Regions from separate parts of the Thalassospira indica genome, predicted to be linked through region 2. Evidence: riboswitches for the same ligand, from Rfam matches in the RefSeq annotation. Region 2 holds a riboswitch; the other holds the start of a gene.

Region 1 (10,253 bases), 1.4 Mb from region 2:
ACGTTTTGCCATCATAGGCGTTCATATCAAGGATGGGGCGTACAGGCTTCATTTCGCATTCTCGGCTGTCAGATAATCCTGCGCCATTTGCAGGGTCCCGGCGGTAAAGCCTGTGCCCATTTCCTGCGCGGTCGGTGTTTCCGGATGGCTTGCGATCCAGGCAGTCAAAAGCAGGCGACGCAGCATAACAAAGCTATCAAGCATCGCCACGTCACTGGCCGAAAACGGTGCAACGGTCCGGTATCCCTCGACCCAGGCTTCTTTCAATGCCGGAACAATCGGATCAAGTTCGATAAAGCTGATCGCGGCTGCAAAGTCATAGCCAAACCAGCCAAACCCACAGTCATCGAAATCAATCACACCCAGCCGGTCGCCATCGACCAGAAGGTTCGCCAGACGCAAATCGGCGTGGATCAGACCATATCGATCATTGCCCATCCCGAAAGACGCAAGCTTCTGATCAAGATGGCTGCACAGACGTTCAAGCAACGCCAGACCATCGTCATCAAGGCCCGGTGCGTCCCGCCAATCTCCCCAATGCGGATTGGCGCCAAGGGTGGTATCGAACGTCCAGCTTTTGCGCACAAAATTGACCGATCGCGTCCATTGCCGCGCATGTCCATGCAGGCGCGCACTGATCGCGCCCAGCTTGAAAAATCCATCAACCAGCGCCTCATCAGCGGAGGGTTCAGCGCCACGCATAAAATCAAACGCGACCACATGGCGACTGACCCCGCCCTGATCAAACTCGGCAACCAGTGACCCGTCACTGCGCATGCGTGGCTTGGGTGTTTCGACAATGTCACTGGCCCGAAGCGCATTGATCCAGGCGAGTTCAGATTCAATTTCCGCACGGGTGTGATAGCCCGGCCGATGAACACGCAGGATCAGTTTTGCACCGCTATTTGGATCGGTTGCCAAAAAGGTCGCATTTTCCGAAACGGTCAGAAGCGACACCTCGGCATCCGGCCCCATGCCCCAACCAGGCAGGACCGATATGGCGCCCTCTTTCAGGACATCAATCATGTTGTCATCGTAAATGCCGCCCAATTGATGCCTCCTGCCGCTATCTCGTGACCGTCTTGAAACGGAAGTTGCGCCCCGTTTCAGGACCATCTCAGTGTCATTTTGTGAATAATGAGGCACAAAATGTGTAACTTGCAACATTTTTTGTTGCATCACGGAATATTTCGACCAATCATCAAGAAAACATAACGCAGCGCACAATCAGGGAACCGGCAATCCGCAGCACATCGCAAAGCTGACGCATTGCCCAATGACTTCACGAAAGGATCGACCATGCTGACTTCGATTTCCGGCAAAAGCGTCATCGTCACCGGTGGCTCAAAGGGCATTGGCAAGGGCATCGCCAAGGTATTTGCCATCAAGGGCGCAAAGGTTATGATCGCCGCCCGCACCGAAAAGGACGCGGCCGCGACGGTGGATGAAATCAAGGCCGCCGGGGGCACCGCCGATATGTTCCTGTGTGATGTCTCGGATTTCGATCAGGTAAGCGCGCTTGCCGACTACACCGCCAAAACCTTTGGCGGAATTGATATCCTGTGTGCCAATGCTGGCATCTTTCCGCAGGTCAAGATGGTCGATATGACGGCGGATGACTGGGATCAGGTGATGTCGACCAACCTTAAAAGCAGCTTCCTGTGCGTGAAGGCCTGCATTCCCTATTTCGAAAAAAGTGGCAAGGGCCGCGTGGTGATCACGTCCTCAATCACCGGGCCGGTCACCGGTTATCCGGGGTGGTCGCATTATGGCGCGTCAAAGGCCGGCCAGCTTGGCTTTATCAAGACCGCTGCCATGGAATTGTCGCGCTATAACACGACAATCAATGCCGTCATGCCCGGCAATATCATGACAGAGGGCCTGGCCGATCTTGGCGAGGATTATCTGAGCTCGATGGCAAACTCGATCCCGCTGAAACGTCTGGGCAGTGTCGAGGATATCGCCAATGCCGCCCTGTTCTTTGCATCCGATGAAGCGGCCTATATCACCGGCCAGCAAATCGTGGTCGATGGTGGTCAGATCCTGCCGGAATCGCTTGAGGCACTTGAAGAAATCTAAGGCTTCATCCTGCAAAAATGGCATAGAACGACAAAGCCCGCATCCGGTTCACCAGATGCAGGCTTTGTGTGTTTTCGGGCTTAGGCCAAACCGTATTGGCTGCGCACGACACCGGAATTGTATCGCTCGGACGCCAGAAGACGGGGTTTGATGCCCCCGGCGTCACGCCCGAACAACGAAATGCCAGAGCCCAGCACTTCCGGGATGGTGAAGATATCAAGCTGATCGGCAAAGTCGCCAAACAGGAACTGTGTCACCACACTGCCCCCGCCGACGACCCAGATGTCACCATCCGCCGACCGCCGGTCGCGCAATTGATCGACCAGTTCGATGATACTCCCGCCATACGCCTCGGTATTGGCAGGCCGCTCTTTGGGCAGTTCGCGGGAAGTCAAAACGATTGTGCGGCGGGCCTCATAGGGCCAGTCGCCAAATTCCATCACCTGATCAAAGGTGTTTCGCCCTATGATCAGCGTACCGACGGAGTCCAGAAAGTCATCAAAGCCGAACTCGGCCGGGTCATATTCCCCCAACCAGTCCACCGCACCATTGGCACGCGCAATGAATCCATCCAGACTGACCGCGATGTATATGCGGAACAGTTTTTTGCTCATGTCTATGTCCAACCGATATTGGGGTCTTTGCCCCTATTTTTAGTCGGCAAATCATAGCAAAACACCAACCTCAAGTCGCAAGAAACAAAAACAGAAAACCGTCTAATTTACATTGCAGATGCCTAAAAGCCCGGTTTTCCGCCCTATTCTTAAGAGTTGGGATCAGCACTCCACAACGTTGACATTGACCGCAAGACCGCCCTGACTGGTTTCCTTGTACTTGCTTTGCATGTCGAGTCCCGTCTGGCGCATGGTCTCGATCACCTTATCAAGCGACACGGTATGCTGTCCGTCACCGCGCAATGCCAGACGTGCTGCATTGATCGCCTTGACCGCACCCATGGTGTTGCGTTCGATGCACGGCACCTGCACCAGACCGCCAATCGGATCACAGGTCAGGCCAAGGTTATGTTCCATACCGATCTCGGCGGCGTTTTCGACCTGTTCGGGCGTTCCGCCCAGCACCGCACACAACGCGCCAGCCGCCATCGAACAGGCAACACCGACCTCGCCCTGACAGCCAACTTCGGCCGCCGAGATTGAGGCGCGCTTTTTATAGATCGACCCTATGGCCGCCGCGGTCAGAAGGAATTCACGAATTTTGTGCTGATTGGCGTTGGCACCGAACTTTTCGTAATAGCGCAGAACGGCGGGAATAACGCCTGCGGCCCCGTTGGTCGGTGCGGTCACAACCCGCCCGCCTGCAGCATTTTCTTCGTTCACGGCAAGGGCATACAGATTGACCCAGTCAATCACCGTTAACGGATCACGCAGGCCGGCTTCGGGCTTTTCGGTCAGTTCCTTGTAAAGGTTTGATGCCCGGCGTTTGACATTCAGGCCACCGGGCAAGATACCGTCAGTGCGGATGCCACGGTCAATGCAGCTCATCATCGCGTCATGAACGCGATCAACAAAGGCGATGGTTTCATCGGCGCTGCGCCAGCTTTGCTCGTTCTCCATCATGATTTCCGCGATGGAGCGCCCTTCACGCTTGCAGATTTCCATCAGTTCATCGGCGGACGAGAACGGAAATGGCAAGGTGATGTTATCGCCGGAATATTCCGCACCGTGATCGTCACTGGATACGATAAAGCCACCCCCGACCGAGAAATATTCCTGGGTATGGATTTTCACGCCATCGCGGTCAAAGGCGGTAATGCGCATGCCATTGGGATGCTGCGGAAGGGTCTCGGTGAAATGAAACACCAGATTGGTATCGCGGTTAAACGCAACCGGATACTGCCCATAAAGCTGCAACTGGCTGGTTTCATCAATCGCCTTCACAGTCGGCACGATATCATCAGGATCGATATTGCGCGGGCGCTTGCCATTCAGGCCCATGATCACCGCGGTATCGGTTGCGTGCCCCTTGCCGGTCAGGGCAAGCGATCCATAAAGATCAACCACGACACTGCCGGTCTTTTGCAAAAGATTGCGCGCCTCAAGCTCAAGGCAGAAACGATACCCCGCGCGCATCGGGCCAACCGTATGCGAACTCGAAGGACCGATACCTATCGTGTAAAGGTCAACAACCGACAGGTTGACGTCATGTTGGGATTTCTTTTGCGATCCCGAAGTGGGATCGGTCGCGGGATTTGTCATCAAGGGCCTCCTTCACGGCTCAATAACGCGCTTGTTTTCGCGCTGTTTACGAACCGGTGTTTTTGCCCCCTCTGTCCCTTGACCTGAGATTATCCGCCCTGCCCGATCAAGATCGGCTTGGGGCGTTCATCCTTCGGTGGAAACCTGACCAGCGCTTTCTCCCAGGCGCTTTTTGGTTTCTCTCTCCAGAGCCTCTTCCGTGACGGTCCATCTGCCTGAGAGTGTTTATGAGGCATTGCTCCTTCGGCGCCGCACATCATGCAAATCGCGTGATATCCGAACTCTCCCGTCACGGTGCGAGATAACATTTCTGCCACCTCAGAGGTTCACCGTCAGATTGAACACTATCTGCGTCTTTAGACACTGTCAAAAGAACTGGTTTGCATCTGCAAAATTTTCTGCGGCAGATGCTGTTAAGCAACGGTAATCGTGCTAAATTGCCCGGGTAATTGATGTACCTGTCGTGCGCGAAGACTGACCCACCCTGTCCGCATGGCGGGATTGATGGCGAAAGAGCCCGTAAGTCACCATATTTACGGGACATTCAGCCTTTTCCTTTATCTGTGGGGTTTATGAACGTGACTGTATCGAATTCCGTAAAGCGCCCGCGCCCTGTGGTGCTGTGCATTCTGGACGGCTGGGGTTATCGCGAAGAAAGCAAGGACAACGCTGTCGCCCTTGCCAACACGCCTGTCTGGGATGACCTTTACGCCAACAATCCGACCGGGTTCCTCAAGGCCTGTGGTCTGGATGTTGGCCTGCCCGAAGGTCAGATGGGCAACTCGGAAGTCGGTCACATGAACCTGGGTGCTGGCCGTGTGGTCATGCAGGAACTGCCCAAAATTGACGAGGCCGTCAAAACCGGCACCATCGCCGATACCGACACCGTCAAAAAGATCATCGCCAAACTTTCCGATTCCAAGGGCGTTTGCCATATCGCGGGTCTTCTGTCCGAAGGCGGGGTGCATTCCCATCAGGCCCACATGGCGGCCCTAGCCAAGATCATTGCGAGTGCCGGTGTGCCGGTAAAAATTCACGCCTATCTTGATGGCCGTGATACCGCACCGAAAAGTGCCGCCAAGTTCCTTGAGAAATTCCGCGCCCTGATCGGCGATGCTGATGTTGAAATCGCCACCGTCACCGGCCGTTATTACGCCATGGACCGCGACAATCGCTGGGAACGCGTAAGCCAGGCCTATTTCACCATGGTTCAGGGCAAGAATTACGCCGATGGCCGCAGTGCTGACAGTGCGGAGGCCGCGATTGCCAACGCCTATGAAGCCGGCACCACCGATGAATTCGTTCTGCCGACCGTGATTGGCGATTATGACGGCATAAAGGATGGCGACGGCCTTCTGATGACCAATTTCCGGGCGGACCGCGCACGTGAAATCCTTTCCGCCCTTTGCGCTCCGGAATTTGACGGCTTTGATCGCGGCACGCCGGTCAAGTTCGCCGTTCAGGCCGGGATGGTCGAATATTCGTCCGAACATGCGAAATACATGGATGCGATCTATCCGCCGCAGACCCTGCCAAACATCTTTGGTGAAGTGGTTTCCAAAGCCGGCATGAAGCAGCTTCGCATCGCCGAGACGGAAAAGTACCCGCACGTGTCGTTCTTCTTTAACGGCGGCGAAGAACAGGTATTCGAGGGCGAGGACCGCATTCTGGTCGCCTCCCCCAAAGTTGCGACCTATGACCTGCAGCCGGAAATGTCGGCACCGGAAGTGACCGAAAAACTGGTCGCTGCCATCAAGTCGGAAAAATACGACACAATCATCCTGAACTTTGCCAACCCGGACATGGTCGGCCATAGCGGCATCCTTGAAGCCGCGATGAAGGCCGCGGAGGCAGTTGATACCTGCCTTGGCAAGGTGATCGACGCGATCAAGTTGGTCGGCGGCGTCGCCTTTGTCACCGCTGATCACGGCAACTGCGAAGTGATGGTTGATCCGGAAACCGGCGAACCGCACACGGCACATACACTTAATCTCGTTCCGACCATCCTTGTTAACGGTCCGGAAGGGGTAACATTGGAAGATGGTCGTTTGGCCGATGTCGCACCGACCTTGCTGCAATTGCTTGGCGTGCCGCAACCGGCAGAAATGACTGGTAAACCCTTGCTTAAGGGCCTGAAACAGAATGACGCGCTTCTTGCGAGCTAAGTTAGCTTATGAGATCGCCCTGCCTGCGCTGATCGCTTTTGCGGTTTTTGCTGCAGGCGGGGCTGCGCCTTCTTTTGCCCAATCGCTGCAAAAGGTTGATCAGCAACTTGATCAACTTGAAAACCAGCTTTCCGAACAACAAAAACAGGAAGAGTTCCTGTCGCGCAAATCACGGGAACTCTGGACCGAGGAACAAGCCCTTCAGTCCGAGGCGATATCTGTCGCCAGACGCACCCAGCGCCTTGAAACGACGCTGACCGAACTGGAAGATCAGCTCGAAACCCTTGAAGCACGTGAAAAGGTCGCGGCCACCAGCCTTGAAGACAAGGCCGGGCAGTATGCCCGCATCCTGATGGCCCTGCAGCGCCTGTCGACCACCCCGCCCGAAGCGGTCATTGCCCTGCCGACATCACCGCAGGATACGTTACGTTCGGCGGTATTGCTTAAGGCCGCTCTGCCCGGGGTCGAACAACATGCCCGCGATCTGCGCAAGGAACTGGGCGAGATTGCTACGCTGCGCGAAGATATTCGCAATCGACGCAGCGAATTGGCCGCTGCCACCCAGGAATTGCAGCAAGAACGCGCGTCCCTTGCCGCCCTTCTGGATGAAAAGCGCCACCTGCGTGCCCAGACAGAGGCCGAAGCCGAGGAAGCCGCCAAGGCCGTAAGTGTGCTTGCCGATGAAGCCAAATCGCTGGGCGAGCTTTTGCGCAATCTGGAAAATCGTGCTGAAGGGCTGCCACGCCCGCGCGCCCGTCCGGAAGTTCGTGTTGCGACACGTACCGAACCGGATGCAGACACTCTTGGTACGACAACAATTGCCAAAAACACACCGCCACCGCCGCCCGAAAGCAAATCTGATGCGGGCAATTCCGGTGGTAACGATACAAGCGAAGAAGAATTCGCTGTTGGCAGCTCGATCACACTGGCACAAGGCAACCTCCGCATGCCCGCCAGTGGTAAAGTGGTTACACTTTTTGGTGAAAAATCACGCGGCCCGGATGGTTTGACCGTAAACAGATCCAAGGGAATTGAGATCAGCACACGCGCAAATGCGCAGGTTGTCTCACCTTTTGACGGCAAAGTTGTCTTTGCTGGCCCCTTCCGCGGGTATGGCCGACTCTTGATTATCGAACACGGCGAAGGATACCATAGCCTTATCGCCGGTTTTGATCGGCTGGACAGTGTGGTAGGACAATATCTATTGGCGGGCGAACCTGTTGGTATTATGGGTGAAACTTCGCCAAAACTATATCTGGAGATGCGCCAGAACGGGGAAGCAATCAATCCGCTTCCATGGCTGGCCTCGAAAAACGGCAAGGTAAGTGGATGAAAACCTCACGATTGGCAGTACTCGCACTCGCGACCGGCATGACTATCGGCCTTGCGTCGCCAGTTTTGGCGCAATCTTCAACCTCCTCGGCTGAGACCTATCGGCTGCTCAACCTGTTTGGCGACGTGTTCGAACAGGTCAAAAGCAAATATGTCGAAGAAGTCGATGACAAAAAACTGATCGAAGCGGCCATCAACGGCATGCTGACATCGCTTGATCCGCATTCCTCCTATCTTAATATGGATAATTTCGAAGAAATGCAGGTCGATACCCGCGGTGAATTCGGTGGTCTAGGCATCGAAGTCACGATGGAAGACGGTTTTGTCAAAGTCATCGCGCCGATCTATGACACGCCCGCCGAAAAGGCTGGCCTTCAGCCGGGCGACTTTATTACGCATATCGATGGCACCGCCATTCGCGGCATGACGCTGAATGACGCGGTTGAGATGATGCGCGGCAAGGTCAATACCGACATCGTCCTGACCATCATCCGCAAGGGTGAACAGGCACCATTTGATGTCACCCTGACCCGTGCGGTGATCAAGATCCAGTCTGTCCGCGCCGAACCGAAAGACGATATCGGCTATATCCGTATCACCAAATTCAACGAACAGACCGCCAGCGGCCTGCAGCGCGCCATTGCCGACATGCGCGAAGAAATCGGCCCGGAAATCAAGGGTCTGGTGATTGACCTGCGCAACAACCCGGGCGGCTTGCTTGATCAGGCAATTTCGGTTTCCGATGCCTTCCTTGATAAGGGTGAAATCGTATCGACCCGTCCGCGTGATACCGAAAACACCGAGCGGTACAACGCACGCAGCGGTGACCTCAGCGAAGGTTTGCCGATTGTGGTTCTGATCAATGATGGTTCTGCCTCGGCATCCGAAATTGTTGCCGGCGCCCTTCAGGATCACCGCCGTGCGGTCATTATGGGTACGCGAAGCTTTGGCAAGGGGTCGGTCCAGACCATCCTGCCGATGCCCGGTAACGTAGCCCTTCGTCTGACCACGGCGCGATATTACACGCCGTCAGGCAAATCCATTCAGGAAGTCGGCATTGTGCCAGACATCATCGTTCCGCAGGCACGTGTCGAAAGCATCGAGGCGGATACCCGTCGCTCCGAAGCATCGCTTAGTGGCGCCCTTCGCAACGAGGACGAAGGCATCACAGATGCGGAACAGGATGCAAATTCCCGCCGTGACGAGGCCGAACAGCTGGCGATTGATGATTATCAGCTGTCGCGTGCACTTGACATGATCCGGGGTATTTCGCTGTTTGGCCCGCGTCCGAATGGGTAAGGTTGGACCCGGCATCGTGAGAGACTAGTTGCGCGTGTTCAGGAAAATCCTAAATTCCTTGCCGTTCCGAAAGAAAAAGAACGGTGACATCGACGAGGACATGGCCAGTGATTTGGCCGACGACCTTGGCGACGGGATGACTGACGCCGACGACGAAGACAACGTCAATCTCGATGACCTGCCCTTTAATGAACTGCCGATCGAAGTGCAGTTCAAACGAATGCCAAAGCGGCCGAAATCCCGGCGTAGCTGGCTTTCGAAACTGCTGATCATTACCCTGTTCCTGTCGCCGTTTTGCGCAACAGCAGTCGCGATGATCCCGGTGCTTGATCCGGAAACCGGCTGGCGGCTGTTTCATGCTGGCGGGCCGGAAGCCATGATCACGGTTCCGGGCACCGAACGCGAACTGCAAGAAGAAATCGCGCGCGGCGTTAAGGACATTCAGGATCGCGATCGCGCCGCGATGGAGGCTGCCAACGGCGCAAATGGCCAAGGCCAGTCGGCCGAAGACATTGCTGGCAACCTTGATGGCGTTTCCGACCTGATCGGAACACCGGGGGCAACCGATGGCACCGGTGATGGCGCCCCGACACCAGAAGAACTCGCCGCCCTGATCGAGGAAGAAGGATCGTTTGACGAACCAATCGACCCCGATCCCTTGCGCCCGGCGCCGCTGCCCGGTCTTGACGAAGAAGGCAGCTTTGGCCGTATCCCGCGCATTGGCGATGATGGCACCACACCGTTTGAAGCCTACAAACGCCCGTTCGAACTGCCCGAAGGTACCCCCGTTGTAGCGGTGATGCTGACCGGTGTTGGCCTGAATGAAGAGCGCACCGACGCGGCCATCAATGATCTGCCCCTGAACATTTCACTGGCGATTTCGCCCTATGCCCGCGATTTGCAAACGGTTGCCCGCGAAGCACGCGCCATGGGCCACGAGGTCTTCCTTGAACTTCCGATGGAACCGGCGGACTTCCCGCTGTCAGACCCCGGACCGCGCGCACTTTTGACATCCCTGTCAGAGGGTGAAAACCTTGTCCGTCTGGAATGGTTGCTGGCACGCTTCCCCGGCTATGCTGGCCTTGTCAGCCGTCAGGGATCGAAGTTCGGCAGCCTCGACAGCGCCATTCGTCCGGTGATCGAATTCATTTCGCGTACTGGC
Region 2 (10,253 bases):
CAAATCAACGCCGGTTCGGCCGGGCTGGCCCTGCTCGAAAATCAGCTGTTCTTCAAGAACAAGTCCACGGTTGCCGGTATGGGTTGTAAAGGTCATGCCAGCGCCTCCTTCAATGCGGACGCAAGCGCCGCGATATCCTCGTCGGTGTTGGTTTCGGTGACCGCAACCAACAGGTAGTTGTCCAGATCCGAACGGTTCGGATACAGGCGCGACAGCGGCACACCGGCAAGGATGCCCTTGGCAACCAGTGCTTCAACCACTTCGGCGGCCGGCTTGGAAAGCTTCACGGTGAATTCGTTAAAGAAGCTGTCATTAACCACAGATGCGCCTTCAACGGCGTCAATTGCATCCGCCGCCTTGCAGGCATTTTCATGGTTCAAGGTCGCCAGACGGCGATAACCGTCTTCACCCAGCAGGCTCATATGCACCGTAAAGGCCAACGAACACAGGCCCGAGTTGGTGCAGATGTTCGAGGTCGCCTTTTCACGGCGGATATGCTGTTCGCGGGTCGACAGCGTCAGAACAAAGCCACGCTTGCCGTCCTGATCAACCGTTTCACCACACAGGCGGCCCGGCATCTGACGCACGAGCTTTTGCGTGGTGGCAAACAGACCGACATACGGCCCACCATAATTCAGCGCATTACCGATCGACTGGCCTTCGCCGCAAACGATGTCTGCGCCAAAGCTGCCCGGTGATTTCACTGCACCAAACGCCACCGCCTCGGTAAAGACCACCACCAGAAGCGCACCCTTGGCATGGCAAAGATCGGCCAACTGGGTGTGATCCTGAATGCGGCCAAACACGTCCGGATACTGCACCACGACACACGCAGTCTGATCATCAATCAGATCGTTGAGTTCTTCGGCAGTTGCCTGATGTTCCGGATGCCCATCGCGCCCGGCAACTTCGGTGTCGCTGTACTGGCAATAAGTTTCGGTCACTTCGCGGTAATGCGGGTGCAGACCACCCGAAAGAACTGCCTTCTTGCGACGGGTCGCACGGCAGGCCATCAGAACCGCTTCGGCACAGGATGTCGCACCATCCCACATCGACGCGTTGGCAACATCCATCCCGGTGATCGAGGCAACCTGGGTCTGGAATTCAAACAGGTATTGCAGTGTCCCTTGCGCGATTTCCGGCTGATACGGGGTATAGGCGGTCAGGAATTCACCGCGCTGGATCACGTAATCAACCGTCGCCGGGACATGGTGGCGATAGGCACCCGCGCCCAGGAAACTGGGCACGCTTGATGCGCCCATGTTTTTGGCGGCCAAGGCCATCATATCGCGTTCGACCTGCATTTCGCCAAGGTGGGATGGCAAATCAACAGGTGCATCAAGCAACGCGCCGTCCGGCACATCACAGTAAAGTTCATCAACCGATGATGCCCCGATGGTATCAAGCATCGCAGCACGATCAGCGCGTGTCAGTGGGAGATAACGCATGTTTTAAAGGCCTTCGACGAAGTCTTTGTAGGCAGCTTCATCCATCAGCTCATCAAGCTGGGATTCATCGGTCAGTGTCATTCTAAAGAACCAGCCATCCGATTCCGGGGCTTCATTGACCAGTGCAGGATTGTCATCAAGCTCTTCGTTGACCTCGACAATTTCACCATCGAGCGGGGCGTAAACGTCGCTGGCGGCCTTGACCGATTCAACAACCGCGGCGTCGCCATCCTTGGTCAGTTTCTTGCCAACTTCCGGCAGCTCGACATAGACGATATCGCCCAGCGACTGCTGCGCGTAATCGGTAATGCCAACGGTTGCCACACCGTCTTCAAGCTCGATCCATTCATGTTCCTGCGAAAATTTCTTAGTCATCTTCCATTGTCCCTGTTGATCAATTCAGTGCCAATGCAGCGTAGCGCCGCTCTCTCTATGATAAATTCTGGTTCTCAACCGCGGAAATAACGATGCGGCGCGAACGGAAGTTCGACCACCTCGGCCGGCCGCGCCTTGCCGCGCACCATAAGATCGACCTTGGTACCCGGTTCGGCAAATTCAATCGCGACATACCCCATGGCAATCGGGCCATCGACGGTCGGGCCAAACCCGCCCGAGGTGATCTCGCCGATGTCTTCGCCATCTGCGTTCAAAATCTGGGTGTGTTCGCGTGCCGGTGCCTTGCCTTCGGGCTTGATGCCGACACGTTTGCGATCCGCACCGTGTTCAAGCTGATCAAGGATCACATCCGCGCCCTTGAAGCCACCTTCGGCCCGGCGACGTTTGTTGATGATCCAGTTCAGATCCCCTTCAACCGGGGTCGTGGTGGTATCAATGTCGTTCCCATACAGGCAAAGACCCGCTTCGAGACGCAGTGAGTCACGTGCACCAAGGCCAATCGCCTCGACCTCGTCCTCGGCCAGCAGCTTGCGTGCAAGCGCCTCGGCATCGGCGTTGGGTACGGAAATCTCATAACCGTCTTCGCCGGTGTAACCCGAACGGGTCACAAAGCACGGACTGCCAGCGATGTCGACTTCGGCAAAGCTCATGAATTTCAGATCGGTAACAGATGGCGCAAAGCGTGCCAGAACCTTGGCCGCTTCCGGGCCCTGAAGTGCCAGAAGCGCCCGGTCATCGATTTCTTCAAGCGATACACCGTCGCCAAGATTGGCACGCATGTGAACGATATCATCGTCCTTGCAGGCCGCATTGATCACCAGAAACAGGCTGTCACCCGCATTGGTAATCATCAGATCATCAAGGATCGTGCCGTCGTCCTGGGTAAATGCGGAATAGCGGGTGCGACCGGGTTTGAGGATGGCAATATCACCGGGCACAAGCTTTTCAAGCTCGGCCACGCGGTTCTCGCCGGTCAAGCGCACCTGCCCCATATGGGACACATCAAACAGGCCTGCCTTCGCACGGGTATGAAGATGTTCGCCCTTCACACCAAGCGGATATTGCACAGGCATGGCATAGCCAGCGAACGGCACCATTTTGGCACCGAGTTCCACATGCAAATCATAAAGGGCAGTTTTTAGAAGTTCGGATTCTTGATCCGCCATCAGGTTCTCCAGGACAATCGTTGCGAAATATAGCCGACCAGTGGCCAACCACATTCCCCCTCTGTCTTTGGAGCCTGAAAGAATCACATCCGGGGTAGGAAGCCGGTCTGCTTACATCTTCGGCGAGGTGTTCCTGATCAAAAATTCAGGTCACCTGCTTTCCAGAGTCCCATCTCCACGCGGTCCTGTTGCCTGAGAGTTTCCGGGGTGGTTGCTCCTTCGGCGTCCGCTCATCCGATAAGGACTGCGGCCTCTCCCACGTGCATCATTTGGGTATGCTTCTGTTATACGGGTTTCCGCGCAAACCGACCAGCCCCTATTTTTCGGGCACGATCGGCTTGCCGCGTCTCAGATGAACAAACCCGAATAAAATCAATCGGTTCCGAACCGGCGATTATACTCTAGTTGGTCCGCACTCAGCTGGAAACCAAGATAGATTTCGTAATCCGGACCGGTCCAGACATCGTCCAGCGGCACCGACAGGGTCACCTGCTCGTCCCGGATGCGTGCCATGTTCAGATTGTCGGCAAACGCCATATTCACGTCAAACACCGACTTCTGAATGAAGGTGCCGTTCGGGTCACGCAGGGCGACGAAATATTTAAATTGAACGTTACGGTTCTGGGCTGCCGGTCCAAGCTCGGCGGTAATGATCGGGCTGATGATGACATCAAGTTCCTTGTCATCAAGGTCGTAGCCGCAATCACCGAGGTATCCGGTAAATTCGGCTTCGACGATCACATCGGTCAGGTCGCGGCCAGCACCACTGAACTGGACAAGCTTTGCCGTATCCTTTGGCAGATAGGCCGCCGGACAAACCGGGACCGGCTGTTCTTCGAACGGGTTGCCACCGCCGCATGCGCTTAGCAATCCACCAAGCGAGACCATACCCAATGCATAAACGCGCCGAAGTCCGTTACCGATTGTCATCCAAGCCTCTATCAAACCAAATGTTTTCGGGCCACGTCGCGACGACCGGCCGGCGCGCAGTCTATTCTGTCGCGGATGTCGGCACAACCCGCTTGAACGGCCTTGGGCGGTGTAAAACGTCAAAAATTCGGCCAACCGGCAACGACCATTTACCCCAGAGTCATTGCACCGCATGATCAGGCAGGTTATGTAACGTCAATGTTTGAAAAATGCGTCGGCAACGCCCGCACGCAATTGGGAAAGCCGGACCTGTATCATGTCTGACAAAGCCAGCCTTCGGATCGTTCTTGCCAATCCGCGCGGTTTCTGCGCGGGGGTTGATCGCGCCATCGAGATCGTCGAAAAGGCACTCGAAAAATATGGCGCACCGGTCTATGTCCGCCACGAAATCGTGCATAACAAATTCGTGGTCAATCGCCTGCGCGATATCGGTGCCGTTTTCGTTGACGAACTTGATGCCGTTCCCGATGGCGTGCCGGTGATCTTTTCGGCCCATGGTGTCCCGAAATCCGTGCCCGAGGCGGCCGAAACCCGCAAACTTGAATATCTTGATGCGACCTGCCCGCTGGTCTCGAAGGTCCATCGCGGGGCCGAACGTCATCACGCAGATGGCAAACATATTCTTCTGATTGGTCATGCTGGTCATCCCGAAGTCATCGGCACGATGGGCCAGTTGCCCCCCGGCAGCATGACCTTGGTCGAGACCGAGGAAGACGCCGAAACCATCGAAATCAGCGATCCGGAAAATCTGGCTTTCGTGACCCAGACGACCTTGTCACTTGATGACACCGCCAAGATCATTGAAATCCTGCAGCGGCGTTTCCCGTCAATCGCGGTGCCGAAAAAGGAAGACATCTGCTACGCGACAACCAACCGTCAGCATGCGGTCAAACTGATCGCTGAAAAGGCTGACGCGATTCTGGTCCTTGGCGCGCCAAACTCGTCCAACTCCAACCGTCTGGTCGAAGTCGCCAAACGCGAAGGCTGCACACGGTCGGTTCTAGTCGAACGGGCAAAGGATATCGACTGGTCCAAGCTTGACGGTATTTCAAGCCTTGGCATCACTGCCGGTGCATCCGCGCCTGAAATACTGGTCGAGGAAGTCATTGATGCCTGTCGGGAACGCTTTGACGTGACGGTCGAGACAATCACGCTGACCAACGAAAATGTCACTTTCAAACTGCCGCGTCAGCTTGCCAGCTAGGTCTGCGGACATGCTTATTTTCAGATCAGGACGACGATAGAACTCATGGCCGTCTATACCGACGTTTCAGACGAAGATATTTCCCGCTTTGTGGCCGAATACGATATCGGTGACGTGGTATCGTTCAAGGGGATCGCAGAAGGCGTCGAAAACACCAATTTCCTGCTTCAGACGACCAAGGCTCCGTATATCCTGACCCTGTATGAGAAGCGGGTAAATCCCGATGATCTGCCCTTCTATCTTGGCCTGATGGATCACTTGTCGGCCAAGGGCCTGAATTGCCCAACCCCGATCCACGGCAAGGACGGTGTTGCCTTGCGACGCCTTTGTGGTCGCCCGGCCGCCATCACATCCTTCCTGCAGGGCATGTCGCCCAGGCGCATTCAACCGCATCACTGTGCCGGGGTTGGCGCCGCATTGGCAGAGTTACACTCAGCCGGTCAGGACTTCGAAATGCACCTGCCCAACGCGCTGAGCATCAAGGGATGGCGTTCGCTTTTCGATAGCTGTGCGGAACATGCCGACGATGTCGAACCCGGCCTTGGCAAGATGATTGGCGAAGAGCTCGCATTTCTTGAGGAAAACTGGCCGCACGCCCTGCCCAAGGGGGTCATTCACGCGGATCTGTTCCCCGATAACGTCTTCTTCTTTCCGAACAAGGAAGCCGTTTCCGGGCTGATTGACTTCTATTTCGCGTGTAATGACCTGTTTTGCTATGACGTTGCCATCTGCATGAATGCCTGGTGCTTTGAACCTGATAACAGCTTCAATGTGACCAAGGCCAAAAACCTTCTGTCGCATTACAGCAAGGTCCGTCCGCTTTCGGACGTCGAAAAGGCAGCCCTGCCCATTCTGGCGCGCGGCGCAAGTCTTCGGTTCCTTCTGACACGGCTGTATGACTGGGTGAATACGCCCAAGGATGCGCTGGTCACCCCGAAGAACCCGCGCGAATACATCAACAAATTGCGGTTCCACCAACGTGTGGAAAACGCAACAGCCTATGGCCTGGATTAGGCACAAAGGCGGGGAACACGACAATATGACTTCAAGTAACGGTGAAGATAACCGCGTCGAGATTTACACAGACGGCGCGTGCAGCGGCAATCCCGGCCCCGGTGGCTGGGGCGCTATTTTGCGCTTCAAGGGTGTCGAAAAGGAAATGTCGGGCGGCGATCCGGAAACCACCAACAATCGTATGGAAATGATGGCCGCCATCAGCGCGCTGGAAGCCCTGAAACGTCCCTGTGTCATCGATATCTACACCGACAGCAGCTATGTCCGCGACGGCATTACCAAATGGATTTTCGGCTGGCAGAAACGTGGCTGGAAAACCGCCGATAAAAAGCCGGTCAAGAATGTGGAATTATGGCAACGTTTGCTGCAAGCCCTTGAACCGCATAAGGTCGAGTGGCACTGGGTCAAGGGTCATGCCGGTCACCCGGAAAACGAAAGATGCGACGAATTGGCACGACAAGCCGTGCCGCGATAACGAATTTTTCGCGGTTATCGGGAAAAGTGCTTGAAGCTGAGGGACTTCGCTACAAGATAAATAGCTTTGCTGGCTTGTGTCAGATAATTGAATGTTTAACGAAATCAAACTTGCGTTTTCATCAAGTTGCGGTTTGACTTGAGACTAATTCAAGGGGGTGTTGGCACCCATACAAAGGTCGAGTACATTATATTCGACTAGCCTAAAGTGGGTGTCAGGGAGAGAACGCTTGTCACGCGGATCGTACGGGTTTTTACAACGAAAGTCCTTGAGCAGTCGGCTGCTGTTTATCGCATTGCCGCTTGTTTCGCTGTTCTCGCTCGCCCTTTTCATCGTCTTTGGATATGTCAGCTACAAGGTGCTGCGCGACGACCTGAATGGCAAGGTCGAACAGACCGCCGACATTAACGCCCGCGTTCTGGCCACACCTTTCTGGTATCTCGACGTCGACAATATTGAATCTGCCCTCAACGCCATGGCGCGCGATCGCGACATCGTTGCCGTGCAGGCACTGGGCGCAGACGGCACCGAATTTGCCCATACCGGCGTATCGCAATCCGAACTGACCGACACGCTCCGCCTTTCGCGCCGTGTCTATTTCGAACGCAACAACGTCCGCCATGACGTTGGAGAACTGGTGATTTACTTCACGGACGCACGTGTTCAGGATTTGCTGTTCCGCCGTATTGCGATCGACATGATCCTGTTCGGGCTTCTGATCTCGGTCGTGGCCGCAAGCCTTCTGATTGCCAACAAACGCTCGATCAAGGAACCGCTCAACCGACTGCTGCATTCCATCCGAATGACCAAGCACGGCCGACTGCGCCGTCCGGTGGAATGGAACAGCTCAGACGAACTCGGGCTTCTGATCCGCGAATACAACGAAATGGTCGCCCTTCAAGGTCAGGCACAGGAAGAAGCGCAGCGCAAACAGGCCCTGCTAGAAGCCACCCTTCACAATATCGGTCAGGGCATCTGTCTGTTCGATCAGGACCTGAACCTGATGGTCTGGAACGAACGCTATATCGAATTGCTGAACCTGCCGCGTGATCTGGTCAAGGAAGGCACCCCGCTTTCCGATATCCTCCGCTATAACGGTGAACGCGGCGAATATGGTGATGTCAGCATTCAGGCCCTGATTTCTGACCGTGTTGCGATTGCGCGGCGTCGTGAACCCTATCGCATGGAACGGACCCGCCCGAATGGCCGCGTCATTCAGGTTGATCACAACCCGATGCCGGGCGGCGGTTACGTTGCGACCTATACCGATATTACCGAACGTAAACAGACCGAAGCCCGCATGCGCCACCTTGCGGTCCATGACGTTCTGACCAGCCTGCCAAACAGAACACTGTTCCTTGACCGCCTGCGTCAGGCGCTGCTGTCGGCCCGTCGTTTCCAGCGCGGTGTGACGGTTCTGTTTGTTGACCTTGACCGGTTCAAGGACATCAACGACCACTTCGGCCACGATGTCGGCGATCTGATGATCCAGGAAATGGGTCAGCGTCTGTCGCGCATCATCCGGGATTCGGATACCGCCGCCCGCCTAGGTGGCGATGAATTCGCCATCATCCAGACCGATGTCCAGAACATCGAAGACACCATCGCCCTTGCCCAGCGCATCATTGACGAACTGTGCCAGCCGTTTGATTGCCGCGGCATCCGCCTGCATTCGACAGCCAGTGTCGGTATCACCCTGTTCCCGGAAGACGGCGAAAACCCCGAACAACTGGTCAAGAACGCCGATATGGCGATGTATGCCGCCAAGGCGGAAGGACGCAACAATTACCGCTTCTTCCTGCCGTCGATGCATGAACGGGTCAAGGAACGCAAAACCATCGAGGAAGATCTGCGCAACGCGCTCGAACACGATCAACTCGAACTTTATTATCAGCCGAAAATCGATTGCCGCACCGAACGCGTCGTCGGTGCCGAGGCGCTTGTGCGCTGGCATCACCCGGAACGCGGCCTGATCCTGCCCGGCGAATTCATTTCCGTTGCCGAGGAATGCGGCCTGATCAACCGTCTGGGTGCATGGGTTCTTGAAAAGGCCTGCCGTCAGACACGCATCTGGCGCGACTCATCACTTTCCGATCTTCGGATTGCCGTCAACCTGTCCCCGGCACAGTTCCAGGATGCCGAACTGGTTGATAGTGTGACCAAGATCGTCAAGGAAACCGCCCTGCCGCATGGCACGCTGGAACTTGAAATCACCGAGTCCATTCTGATGAACAACCCGGAAAAGGCGGTCTCCACACTCAAGGAGCTCAAGGAACTTGGCGTTCTGATCGCGATTGATGATTTCGGCACCGGCTATTCGTCGCTGAACTATCTCAAACGGTTCCCGGTGACTTCGATTAAGATCGACCGTTCATTCGTGAACGACATCCATGTCGATGTCGATGACAAGGCCATCGTCGATGCGGTCATCGGCCTTGGTCACAGCCTCAATCTCGAAGTGGTTGCCGAGGGCGTGGAAGAAGTCGAACAGCTTGTCTATCTGCAGGAAAAGGGCTGCGACTTTATCCAGGGCTTCCTGTTCTCCAAACCGTTGCCCGCCTCGACCTTCGAAAGCTGGGTCACTGAACGGCACGGATCCAAACAGGAAACCGTCTCTGCCAAGTCCTGACGTGTCCCACTGATCGTTTGATTGGCAAAAAGACGGGCCCCCGAATGGAAGGCCCGCCCCATATCATATATTCGGAACTGTTTGATCAGGCATTCATGCCGCTATCGACAGTGAATTCTGAACCGGTGACCACTTTGGCCTCAGGCCCGGCAAGCCATGCGACAAGCCCGGCTGTATCATTGGCATCGCTGTAATCGGGGATGGCCATGATACGGCGCGCAGCATCGGCGATGTCGCCTTCTGCCGGGTTCATGTCGGTTTCGGTCGGCCCCGGATGAACGACATTGACCGTGATCTTGCGCGGCCCCAAATCACGGGCGACCCCACGGGTAAAGCCGATAAGCGCCGATTTTGACAGGGCATAAAGGCTTAGTCCCGGCCATGGCACCCGGTGCGAAAGGTTACTGCCGGTCGTAATGATCCGACCACCATCGGGCATATGGGCCAGTGCTGCCTTGGTCGCCACGAAAACCGCGCGGACATTGACATCAACCGTGCGGTCAAACTGCTCAATGCTAAATTCGTCAATCGGTGCGAATTCAATAATCCCTGCATTATTAACGAGAATATCAATCTGCCCAAATTGGGCGGCCGCCTGATTGATTGCTGCTTCAATCTCATCGGCATTTAGGTTGTCGGCCTTTATCGCCACGGCCATGCCGCCCGATGCCTCAATTTCCCTGACCACATCACGTGCCCGGTCCGGGGCACTGACATACGTAAGCACAACTTTGGCGCCTTCCTGTGCCAGCCGTTTGGAAATGGCCGCTCCAATGCCACGTCCGCCGCCAGTGACGAAAGCAACTTTTCCTGTAAGGTTCTGCATCATGAATTCCTTTTATGTAACGATCATTACATAATTGATGACAACCTTGTGTTTCTGCGTCAAGTGATTTATGTAATGATCACTATAAAAACAGGAATACAGAGCATGGCAACACGCGGTAGACCCCCCGCATTTGACCGGGACAATGCACTGGACAAGGCCCTG

What was found. Region 2 has a riboswitch for glycine ahead of gcvT (glycine cleavage system aminomethyltransferase GcvT). Riboswitches for the same ligand answer to the same signal wherever they lie in the genome.
Region 1: it holds a riboswitch for glycine, as region 2 does, so the genes downstream of both, DY252_RS19635 (L-serine ammonia-lyase) here and gcvT (glycine cleavage system aminomethyltransferase GcvT) in region 2, are expected to answer to the same signal.

The regions. Positions count from the first base shown of each region.
Region 1 covers NZ_CP031555.1:4,197,690-4,207,942, forward strand. The annotation lists gene DY252_RS19615 (aspartate aminotransferase family protein) at 1-52, opposite strand, end outside; gene DY252_RS19620 (phosphotransferase enzyme family protein) at 49-1,050, opposite strand; gene fabG (3-oxoacyl-ACP reductase FabG) at 1,300-2,079, shown strand; gene DY252_RS19630 (dihydrofolate reductase family protein) at 2,160-2,693, opposite strand; gene DY252_RS19635 (L-serine ammonia-lyase) at 2,856-4,295, opposite strand; glycine riboswitch at 4,489-4,594, opposite strand; gene gpmI (2,3-bisphosphoglycerate-independent phosphoglycerate mutase) at 4,868-6,460, shown strand; gene DY252_RS19645 (murein hydrolase activator EnvC family protein) at 6,450-7,793, shown strand; gene DY252_RS19650 (S41 family peptidase) at 7,790-9,091, shown strand; gene DY252_RS19655 (divergent polysaccharide deacetylase family protein) at 9,150-10,253, shown strand, end outside.
Region 2 covers NZ_CP031555.1:872,231-882,483, reverse strand. The annotation lists gene gcvPB (aminomethyl-transferring glycine dehydrogenase subunit GcvPB) at 1-96, opposite strand, end outside; gene gcvPA (aminomethyl-transferring glycine dehydrogenase subunit GcvPA) at 93-1,448, opposite strand; gene gcvH (glycine cleavage system protein GcvH) at 1,452-1,823, opposite strand; gene gcvT (glycine cleavage system aminomethyltransferase GcvT) at 1,898-3,010, opposite strand; glycine riboswitch at 3,070-3,177, opposite strand; glycine riboswitch at 3,181-3,279, opposite strand; gene DY252_RS04225 (hypothetical protein) at 3,383-3,940, opposite strand; gene ispH (4-hydroxy-3-methylbut-2-enyl diphosphate reductase) at 4,197-5,144, shown strand; gene DY252_RS04215 (homoserine kinase) at 5,190-6,158, shown strand; gene rnhA (ribonuclease HI) at 6,184-6,633, shown strand; gene DY252_RS04205 (putative bifunctional diguanylate cyclase/phosphodiesterase) at 6,902-9,262, shown strand; gene DY252_RS04200 (SDR family NAD(P)-dependent oxidoreductase) at 9,348-10,091, opposite strand; gene DY252_RS04195 (TetR/AcrR family transcriptional regulator) at 10,194-10,253, shown strand, end outside.